One region of the Shewanella sp. SM71 genome, then DNA from elsewhere that is predicted to be linked to it. Evidence: predicted binding sites of a transcription regulator. Region 1 holds the regulator's gene; each other region holds the start of a gene.
What was found. Region 1 encodes sigma-54, which starts transcription at its own class of promoters, with help from an activator protein. Its sites were predicted from a motif close to GTTGGCACGNNNNTNGNNT; they were not measured.
Positions count from the first base shown of each region.

Region 2: a site for sigma-54 is predicted at 1,373-1,391, ahead of L5L97_RS14875 (TorF family putative porin). Genes of this name have one in related genera too.
Region 3: a site for sigma-54 is predicted at 1,398-1,416, ahead of L5L97_RS08255 (flagellar hook-length control protein FliK). Genes of this name have one in related genera too.

Region 1 is NZ_JAKKRW010000008.1:124,216-127,400, reverse strand. Features, by position in the region: gene ptsN (PTS IIA-like nitrogen regulatory protein PtsN) at 1-385, opposite strand, end outside; gene hpf (ribosome hibernation promoting factor) at 388-675, opposite strand; gene L5L97_RS10090 (RNA polymerase factor sigma-54) at 704-2,182, opposite strand; gene lptB (LPS export ABC transporter ATP-binding protein) at 2,290-3,021, opposite strand; gene lptA (lipopolysaccharide transport periplasmic protein LptA) at 3,018-3,185, opposite strand, start outside.
Region 2 is NZ_JAKKRW010000014.1:135,609-138,793, forward strand. Features, by position in the region: gene L5L97_RS14865 (response regulator) at 1-765, shown strand, start outside; gene L5L97_RS14870 (HU family DNA-binding protein) at 925-1,197, shown strand; gene L5L97_RS14875 (TorF family putative porin) at 1,489-2,181, shown strand; gene rimK (30S ribosomal protein S6--L-glutamate ligase) at 2,239-3,144, opposite strand.
Region 3 is NZ_JAKKRW010000006.1:230,100-233,284, reverse strand. Features, by position in the region: gene fliI (flagellar protein export ATPase FliI) at 1-790, shown strand, start outside; gene fliJ (flagellar export protein FliJ) at 820-1,266, shown strand; gene L5L97_RS08255 (flagellar hook-length control protein FliK) at 1,509-3,107, shown strand.

The sequences.
Region 1 (3,185 bases):
ATATTTGCTTGTCGCTCAGCTTTTCGGCCATGCAAGACAAGGTACTTAAGTGCTGCTGACATTGGTCTGCAGGCACCAGTAGTGCAAATAAAATATCAACAGGTTGCTTATCGATAGCATCAAATGCTATCGGCTCTTCACACTTAATTAGTATGGCAATGGGCTGATCTATATCGGCTAGTCGACCATGTGGAATGGCGATGCCGTTACCTATACCTGTGCTCCCCATCTTTTCGCGCGCCACTAGGCTTTCGAATATCTCTTGAGATGAGAGGGTCGGGTACTGGGCAGCGACTAAGTCGCTGATGAGTTCCAGTACCTTTTTCTTGCTGCCCGGAGTGGCGCAGGTAGTGCACTCCGGCCGCAGTATGGTACAAAGTTCCATTATTAGTGTTTTGTTAACTTCTCTTTGTGTTTAATAACCTGACGGTCAAGCTTGTCAATCAGGGCGTCTATAGCGGCATACATGTCAGCATGCTCTGAAGTTGCAAAAACTTCACCACCTATGAGGTTTATTCTCGCTTCAGCAATCTGTTGCATTTTCTCAACATTGAGCACAACGTGCACATTATTGATCTGTTCGAAATGGCGTTCAAGTTTTGAAAACTTTTCTTCTACATATGCACGTAACGATTCGGTAATTTCGATATGGTGCCCACTTAGGTTTATTTGCATAGAAACGTCCTCCGATATCCACTGTAGGTTATAAACTTTTACGCTGATTAGAAGGTGGAATAAGCATAGCCTCTCGGTACTTCGCAATGGTTCTGCGGGCTACGTTGATCCCTTGTTCTGCCAGAAGTTGTGCCATCTTACTATCGCTTAATGGTTTTTTCTGGTTTTCCGCTGCCACCAGTTTCTTTATAAAGGCTCTGATTGCTGTGGATGAGCACTCACCACCATCGTCAGTACCGACGTGGCTAGAGAAGAAGTATTTTAGTTCAAAAAGTCCCTTAGGGGTATGCATGTATTTTTGAGTTGTGACCCGTGAGATGGTGGACTCATGCATTTCTACCGCTTCGGCAATATCGTTAAGCACCATAGGCTTCATGGCTTCTTCACCGTACTCAAAGAAACCCTGCTGATATTGCACTATGCAATTAGCAACTTTAAGCAAAGTATCGTTACGACTTTCTAGGCTCTTAATAAACCATTTAGCCTCTTGCAGATGGCCGCGAATAAATTGGCTATCGGCTTGGTTTTTGGTACTGCGTGCCATAGAAGCATAATGTTGATTTACATTGATTTTTGGCATGCAGTCAGGATTAAGCTCAACGACCCAGCGGCCATTTTTCTTCGACACAGACACATCTGGGATAACGTATTCGTCATTATTGGGCGTGATCAACAAACCTGGGCGAGGATTGAGGGTTTGGATGAGTGCTATACCATCCCTTAATTCATCCTCTTTTAATTTAGTCTTACGCATCAACAACCTAAAGTCTCGTGCGGCGATCAGATCTAAATGATCTTTGATCAGCATGCGGGCGTTTTCTAGGTTGGGCGTGTCAGCGGCGAAATGCGACAGTTGGATCAGCAGGCATTCACTTAAATCACGGGCGGCAACGCCTATGGGATCAAAATGCTGAATACGCTTGAGTACGGCTTCGACTTCGTCAAGCTCAACTTCAGGATTGCCCATGGCTTCGAGAATTTCTTCAGTGCTTTGGGTGAGATAGCCCTGATCGTCGATGGCATCAATAATGGCGGTGGCAATGGCTAAATCGGTTTCAGAAAACGGCGTGAGGTTTTTTTGCCATTCTAAGTGTTCGTACAAACCTTCACTGGTCTCGCCTTGGAAGGGCATATCGTCTTCACGACTGCCGCCGGGGCCTGAGTTTGGGGAGGCGGTAAACACTTCATCCCATGTGGTGTCCATGGGGAGCTCATCGGGCATGGATTCTTTGGTTAGCGACTCTGCCGTGTCTATGGTGGAGCTGTCTTTTTCTGGTGGCAGAGTGCTAGATTCACTGAAGTCCGTATCGGATAGCGTTTGGTTTACAGGGGTTTTAGTGGCGTCGAATTGATCCTCTTCCAGCTCGAGAAGGGGATTAGAATCTAATGCTTGCTGGATCTCTTGCTGCAGTTCTAATGACGACAGTTGCAACAGACGTATGGCCTGTTGTAATTGTGGCGTCATGGTTAACTGTTGACCCAGTTTGAGCTGGAGTGACGCTTTCATGTTACCGCTGATCCCTACGTTATTATTGTTGGATGAGGTCGCTTATTATTATCTTGAGTGAAGCCCAATGGCGGTATAAATTGCCTCCATTGGCTTCGCTCGATTAACTATAGCCTGAATTGTTCACCTAAGTACACAGCCCTAACTTGCTGATTGTCTAAGATCTCTGCTGGAGTTCCTTCGGCAATCAGGTTTCCGTGACTCACAATATAAGCATGTTCACATACATCTAATGTCTCGCGGACATTATGGTCTGTGATCAGTACGCCAAGGCCGCGACTTTTGAGTTGTTCGATAATCTTCTTGATGTCGATAACCGAAATAGGATCGACGCCGGCAAACGGTTCATCGAGCAAAATGAACTTAGGATTAGCGGCTAAAGCCCGCGCAATTTCGACGCGACGACGTTCGCCACCCGACAATGACATGCCTTGGCTGTCACGGATGTGGGTGATATGAAACTCTTCGAGCAGATGTTCTAGTTCTTCTTCTCGTTCTTCGTTTTTAAGTTCTTTACGAGTTTGCAGTACGGCCATGATGTTGTCATGAACAGTTAGCTTACGAAAGATACTGGCTTCTTGCGGTAAGTAACCTATGCCTTTGCGGGCACGCAGATGCATAGGATCTGCGGTTAAATCATCATCGTCGATAAAGATATGTCCCTTATCGCTCTTCACTAGCCCGACAACCATGTAAAAGGTCGTGGTTTTACCCGCGCCGTTTGGACCGAGTAGGCCAACGACTTGACCGGTTTTTACCGTCAGACTGACGTCTTTAACCACTTGGCGACTCTTGTAACTTTTAGCCAGATTTTGTGCTCTTAAGGTGATTTGGGTCATTTAGAGTCCTGCTTTTTTACAGGTTTATCCGCCGGAGCGTCTGATTTAGCATCATCTTGATAGTTTTCAGGCTGAATAATAGTGATCACGCGATCGTCACCACTGCCAGTACTCTCGGCCATCAATTTCTGTTGAATCATGTTATAGCGGATTAAATTGCCTGT
Region 2 (3,185 bases), on a different contig from region 1:
CTTTTGGTAGAACCTTCAGAGACACAGCGTCGAATTATTATTCAGCGCTTACAACAAGAAGGCATTCTCAGCATTCAAACCGCAGAAAACATAGAAGCGGCTAAAGATATTATTGCTCGCCATAAACCTGACCTTATTGCGAGCGCCATGCATTTCGATGATGGCACTGCCATCGATCTCTTGGGCTACTTAAGGGCCAACGCTGACTGCAAAGATATCCAATTTATGCTGGTCTCGAGTGAGTGCCGCCGTGAGCAACTTGAAATATTCCGCCAATCGGGTGTAGTAGCGATTCTACCTAAACCCTTCAGTGCCGACCATTTAGGTACAGCATTGAATGCCACGATTGATTTACTCAGCCACGATGAACTCGACCTGAGTAATTTCGATGTACAAGATGTGCGTGTATTAGTGGTCGATGATAGCCGTATGGCAAGAAACGTCATTAAACGTACGATTGGTAACTTAGGGATGAAGCTGATTACCGAGGCCGAGGATGGCGCGCAAGCCATAGCGTTAATGAAACACAATATGTTCGACTTAGTGATCACTGATTACAATATGCCGAGTGTAGATGGGCTAGCTTTGACACAATTTATCCGCAATGAAAGCCAACAATCACACATTCCCATCTTGATGGTGTCTTCCGAAGCCAACGATACCCACCTCAGCAATGTATCCCAAGCGGGTGTAAATGCCTTATGTGACAAACCCTTTGAACCCAAACTTGTTAAAAAATTACTCTATCAACTGTTAGAAGAATAAAACCAGAATAAAACTTAAGTCACGAACTGAGTAAATATTCTGCGCTTTACTGAACATCCTGCTGCACGCTAGACGCAAAAGGCTTTCCAAGTGCTAAACCTTATGGCATGTTAGGCACGCTTATTTCAAATAAATCTACGGAAAGAAGAGACAATAAAAATGAACAAAACTGAACTAATCGCCAAAATTGCAGAAAATGCCGATCTAACGAAAGTAGAAGCAGCACGCGCATTGAAGTCTTTTGAAGCAGCTATTACCGAATCAATGAAAAATGGTGACAAAATCTCCATCGTAGGTTTCGGTTCTTTTGAAACAGCGACTCGTGCCGCTCGCACTGGCCGTAACCCACAAACGGGTAAAGAAATTCAAATTGCTGAAGCGACAGTGCCTAAGTTTAAAGCGGGTAAAACCCTACGTGACAGCGTAAACTAAGTTATAAAATTCAATACAACGCCTCCATTGTGAGGCGTTTTTTTTTGCCCAATCCCAGTGAAGCACTGAATATTTTTTGCACAACAAAAGTGCGCCTCTGCCCCACAAACTGGCAAATAAAAACATTTCATTAACATTGCGAGTTCTAATACCTTGTTTTACATGGCATTGTAATAGTGGCATGTGATTAGCAAATCCTTCCTTAGAAAAAACCAAGATGCACTAATGAACACAGCTGACTTTGAGTGTGCCAATGGTGAATCGATAAATAAGTCAATCGAGGGGATGAGCATGAAGAAATCACTGTACAGCGTTTTGGCCTTATCGACGGGAATGTTACTGGCAGGCAACGCCTTTGCAGCCGTATCAGGTAACATTGGCGGTACCTCTAATTACCTATGGCGCGGTGCGACCCAAACTAAAGATGCAGTCGCAATCCAAGGTGGCCTTGACTACAGCCACGATTCTGGATTTTATGCGGGAACTTGGGCATCGAATGTGGATTTTGGTGATGATACTAGCTACGAGCTTGATCTATATGCGGGTTATGGCGGCAGTATTACCGAAGACATCAGCTACGACTTTGGCTATCTCTACTACGCCTATCCAGACGCACCAGGCAGTATTGATTTTGGTGAGCTCCATGCTGCTGTCACGTGGAAATGGCTCGAACTGGCTTACTCCCAAGTCATCAATGCCGGTGACGATCTGGCCGCCGATCCTTTAGATAATAAAGATCTCAGTTATCTTGCCGCGACGGTATCCGTTCCTCTCACTGAAAAGCTGAGTTTATCAGTGCACTATGGTTACTCAAACGGTGATGTCGTCCAATCTTGGTTTGGCGAAGATAATTATGCCGACTATAACGTGACTCTCAGCGCAGATACCAGCATAGGCACAGTGTCATTTATGGTCTCAGATACCGATCTCACCGATGATGATGCCAAACTAGTACTCGGATATTCCTACAGTTTTGATCTATAAGCTCTAAACATAAAAACGCCACCTTAAAAAGTGGCGTCATTTTATCACTATCACCAATTAGGCAATAATTGACCGGTTTGTTTTACGGGCCGCAACCATTTTCTCGATATACTCAACAATGGGCTCAGTCACTGAAATCCCTGTTGTTTGCTCAATCCCTTCAATGCCAGGCGCCGAATTAACCTCAAGGATCAGTGGACCACGGTTAGAACGTAAAATATCTACTCCCGCGACAACCAATCCCATCGCCTTCACAGCGGCAATAGCCATTTTACGCTCAACAGAGGTGATTTTTACCACCTCACCACAACCCCCTAAATGCAGATTCGAGCGGAAATCGCCCTCGGGACCTTGACGTTTCATCGAAGCAACAACCTTGTCACCGACAACAAAACAACGAATATCACTACCATTGGATTCTTTAATGTATTCCTGTACTAAGATATTCGCTTTGAGCCCCAAGAATGCTTCAATCACGCTCTCAGCAGCCGTTTTAGTTTCAGCGAGTACGACACCAATCCCTTGAGTGCCTTCGAGTAATTTAATGACTAACGGAGCGCCGCCCACCATATTGATGAGATCTGGGATATCATTTGGCTTATTGGCAAAACCCGTCACTGGCATGCCAATCCCTTTGCGGGAAAGTAGTTGCAGTGCCCGCAATTTGTCCCGCGAACGCGCAATGGAGATTGAATCATTCGCGGCATATACGCCCATCATTTCAAACTGACGTACAACGGCACAACCATAAAAAGTCACGCTAGCATGAATACGCGGAATGATGGCATCAAACCCAACTAATTCAGTACCTTCATAATGAATGCTAGGTTTAATAGAATTAATATTCATGTAGCAATTCAGCGTATTGATCACGACCGCTTCATGTCCACGACTTTGGCAAGCCGCGACTAAGCGTTGTGTTGAATACAACTGGGGGAATTGGGATAAAATACCTATTTTCATTGCTGAGTGACCAACTTAAGCATGAGTGAATAAACCGTTCT
Region 3 (3,185 bases), on a different contig from region 1:
GACTCGCGGTACTACCGCCGACATTATTGTGGTTGGGCTAGTGGGTGAGCGTGGCCGGGAAGTGAAAGAGTTTATTGAGGAAATTCTTGGTGAGAAGGGTCGAGCGCGTTCAGTCGTTGTTGCTGCGCCTGCGGATACATCGCCTCTGATGCGCCTTCGCGCCTGTGAAACCTCGACTCGTATTGCCGAATACTTTCGCGATTTAGGCTATAACGTTTTATTGCTTATGGACAGTTTAACACGCTACGCCCAAGCGCAGCGTGAAATTGCTTTGGCTGTGGGTGAACCGCCTGCGACTAAAGGTTATCCGCCTTCTGTGTTTGCAAAATTGCCACGTTTAGTTGAACGCGCCGGAAACGGTGGCCCCGGGCAAGGTTCAATTACGGCATTTTATACTGTGTTGACGGAAGGGGACGATCAACAGGATCCCATTGCCGATGCTTCGCGGGCGATCCTCGATGGTCACATTGTCTTGTCACGTTCGCTTGCGGATTCGGGGCACTATCCTGCGATTGATATTGAAGCTTCTATTAGCCGAGTCGCGCCTATGGTGATCTCCAATGAACATTTGGAGGCGATGCGCCGCGTGAAACAAACCTATTCTTTGTATCAGCAAAATCGAGATTTGATTTCTATTGGGGCCTATGCCCAAGGAAGCGATCCTCGCATTGATAATGCGATACGACTGCAGCCAGCAATGAATGCTTTTTTGCGACAAACCATGCGTGATGCATTTAGCTTTGCCGATAGCCAAGTCATGCTTGGGCAACTTGCTGCACAGTGCAAATAATGGCGTCATCGAATTAATTGAGGTCTAGTATGGCTAACGCCGATCCCTTGTTGTTAGTGTTAAAGCTTGCCAATGATGCCGAAGAACAAGCGGCTTTATTGTTAAAATCTGCGCAGTTAGAGTGTCAAAAACGGTTGAATCAACTCAGTGCTCTAAATAACTATCGCTTAGAATACATGAAGCAAATGCAATCCCAGCAAGGTCAAGCCATCAGTGCTAGTCACTATCACCAGTTTCACCGTTTTATTCGTCAGATCGATGACGCAATTATCCAGCAAAATCGCGTCGTAGCCGACGGTGAAAAGCAAAAAGAATATCGACAACAACATTGGTTGGAAAAGCAAAAAAAACGTAAGGCAGTAGAATTACTCTTAGCCAGTAAAGAGAAGAAGCGTCAAGTGGTTGAACAAAAAAGGGAGCAAAAAATGACCGATGAATTTGCTTCCCAGCAATTTTATCGCCGTCATCAACGTTAGTGAAATGATAGGCATCTTTACTGCTCGCTAGCCGGATAGGCTCTTTAGTTTTTTTGTATTGATGGCATAAGCATCAATTCGGCACCTCTCAGTGTTAATTCTTTTCGATATGCTGTCGTAAAACCTGATGTTTTGGCATCTTATTTGCTTTGATTTAGTCCATGACCCTGCAACCGCAGTGTTTAATTGACGTTTCTACCTAGCCATTTTCTTTTTTTGCTGGGTGATGTTTGGGAGCACTTATGCAACAAATGACCAATATCCTGTTAAGTAAAACAGGCAACTCTGCGGCCAATTCCGCTAAGACATCTTCCCAAGAGTCTAATAATGAAGACTTTTCATCTACACTTGCGTCAGTCACCGCTAGCTCATTTTCTATTTCTGCGTCTAAAAAAACCATTGCTAACACTGATGATACTGTGCAGGTTACCTCTGCTGATAAAGTAAAAGATGACGATATATCAACTGATGACGCCGACGTAAATCTCATTTTTGCCCAAATTAGCATGGCAAATGATATGAAGAAAACGGCATCAGATGGAGATAGTTTGCCGCTAGCATTTTTAAATGCTGAAGAAGATATGACCGAAATGACTGGTGGAGAAAATATTGATACTTCATCAGCTTTATTAACCGGCTCAGCATTGGCATCTACTGTTTCTGCTGAGATTGAACTGGCATCAGATATAGATGAAGCGGGTTTTTCTGCTGAATTACAAAAGTTAGTTTCTACTAGCCCAGATATGGCAGCAATTTCAATCGCAGATGACGTGAAACCATCTTCTTTGACTGATAAGTCACTCGTGCATATTCTTCCCATAGACCCAAATATACTTGAAGCGTCAGCAGATAGTGATGCTGTGATTGATCCAAATTTGACCGATGACGCTTTAGAATTACCTTTAGAAGACACTGAGCTTGTCTCTGCCACTGAAGTCGGGGTGAGTATAGATGAGTCTTTAGTTGAGAATGAGGTCACACTTAATGCTGTGATTAATCAAGCGGGCTTAGCGAACAGTGCAACGATAAAGTCGGTAACCAACACTGCGGCAAAAGCAACGACTAGTAGCTCTACAGTGAATAGTCTCAATACGGCTAATATCGCGACCTCGGGAAATACTTTCGACCTGAATACCTTAGGCTCTTCAACTTCATCTGAACCATTAGATACAACATCTGTAACAGAAAGTGATCTTGATGGGAGTCCCAATTCCGATTTGGCTGCTAACCTATTACTGAAAGATGCTAAATTAACGGTTGCGATGGATATTCCCAGAGACGAAAGTTTTATGGATGATAGTAATACTTTCTCAGAACTTAAGTCGACATCATCCATACAGACACTCTCGATGTCACAATTAAATCGCCAAGAAACCATGCAAGTTCAGTTGTCATTGCGTCAAGGAGTAGAACAGCAAAACCAAATGCAGGAGATGATCCAACGATTTTCACCTGTGATGAAGCAGCAATTGATTACTATGGTGAGTCAAGGCATCCAACATGCGGAAATCCGGCTCGATCCCCCTGAGCTTGGGCATATGTTGGTAAAGATCCAAGTGCATGGCGACCAAACCCAAGTACAGTTCCATGTTACTCAGCCGCAAACGCGTGATCTGGTTGAACAAGCTATGCCAAGATTACGTGAGTTATTGCAAGAGCAAGGGATGCAGTTGGCTGACAGCCATGTTTCTCAAGGCGATCAAGGTGAGCGTCGTGAAGGTAGTTTCGGTGATGGCGGCAGTTCAAATGCGGCTGATATGGATGAAATCTCGGCAGAAGAGTTACATTTAGGTTTAAATCAAGCGATTAGTGTAACTTCAGGTATAGATTATTACGCTTAAGCAGGTAACCTATAGCAATGACTGACATAATTACGTTTCAAATAAAACAGTAATGAGTTTCCGCCTAAATTAAAGAGA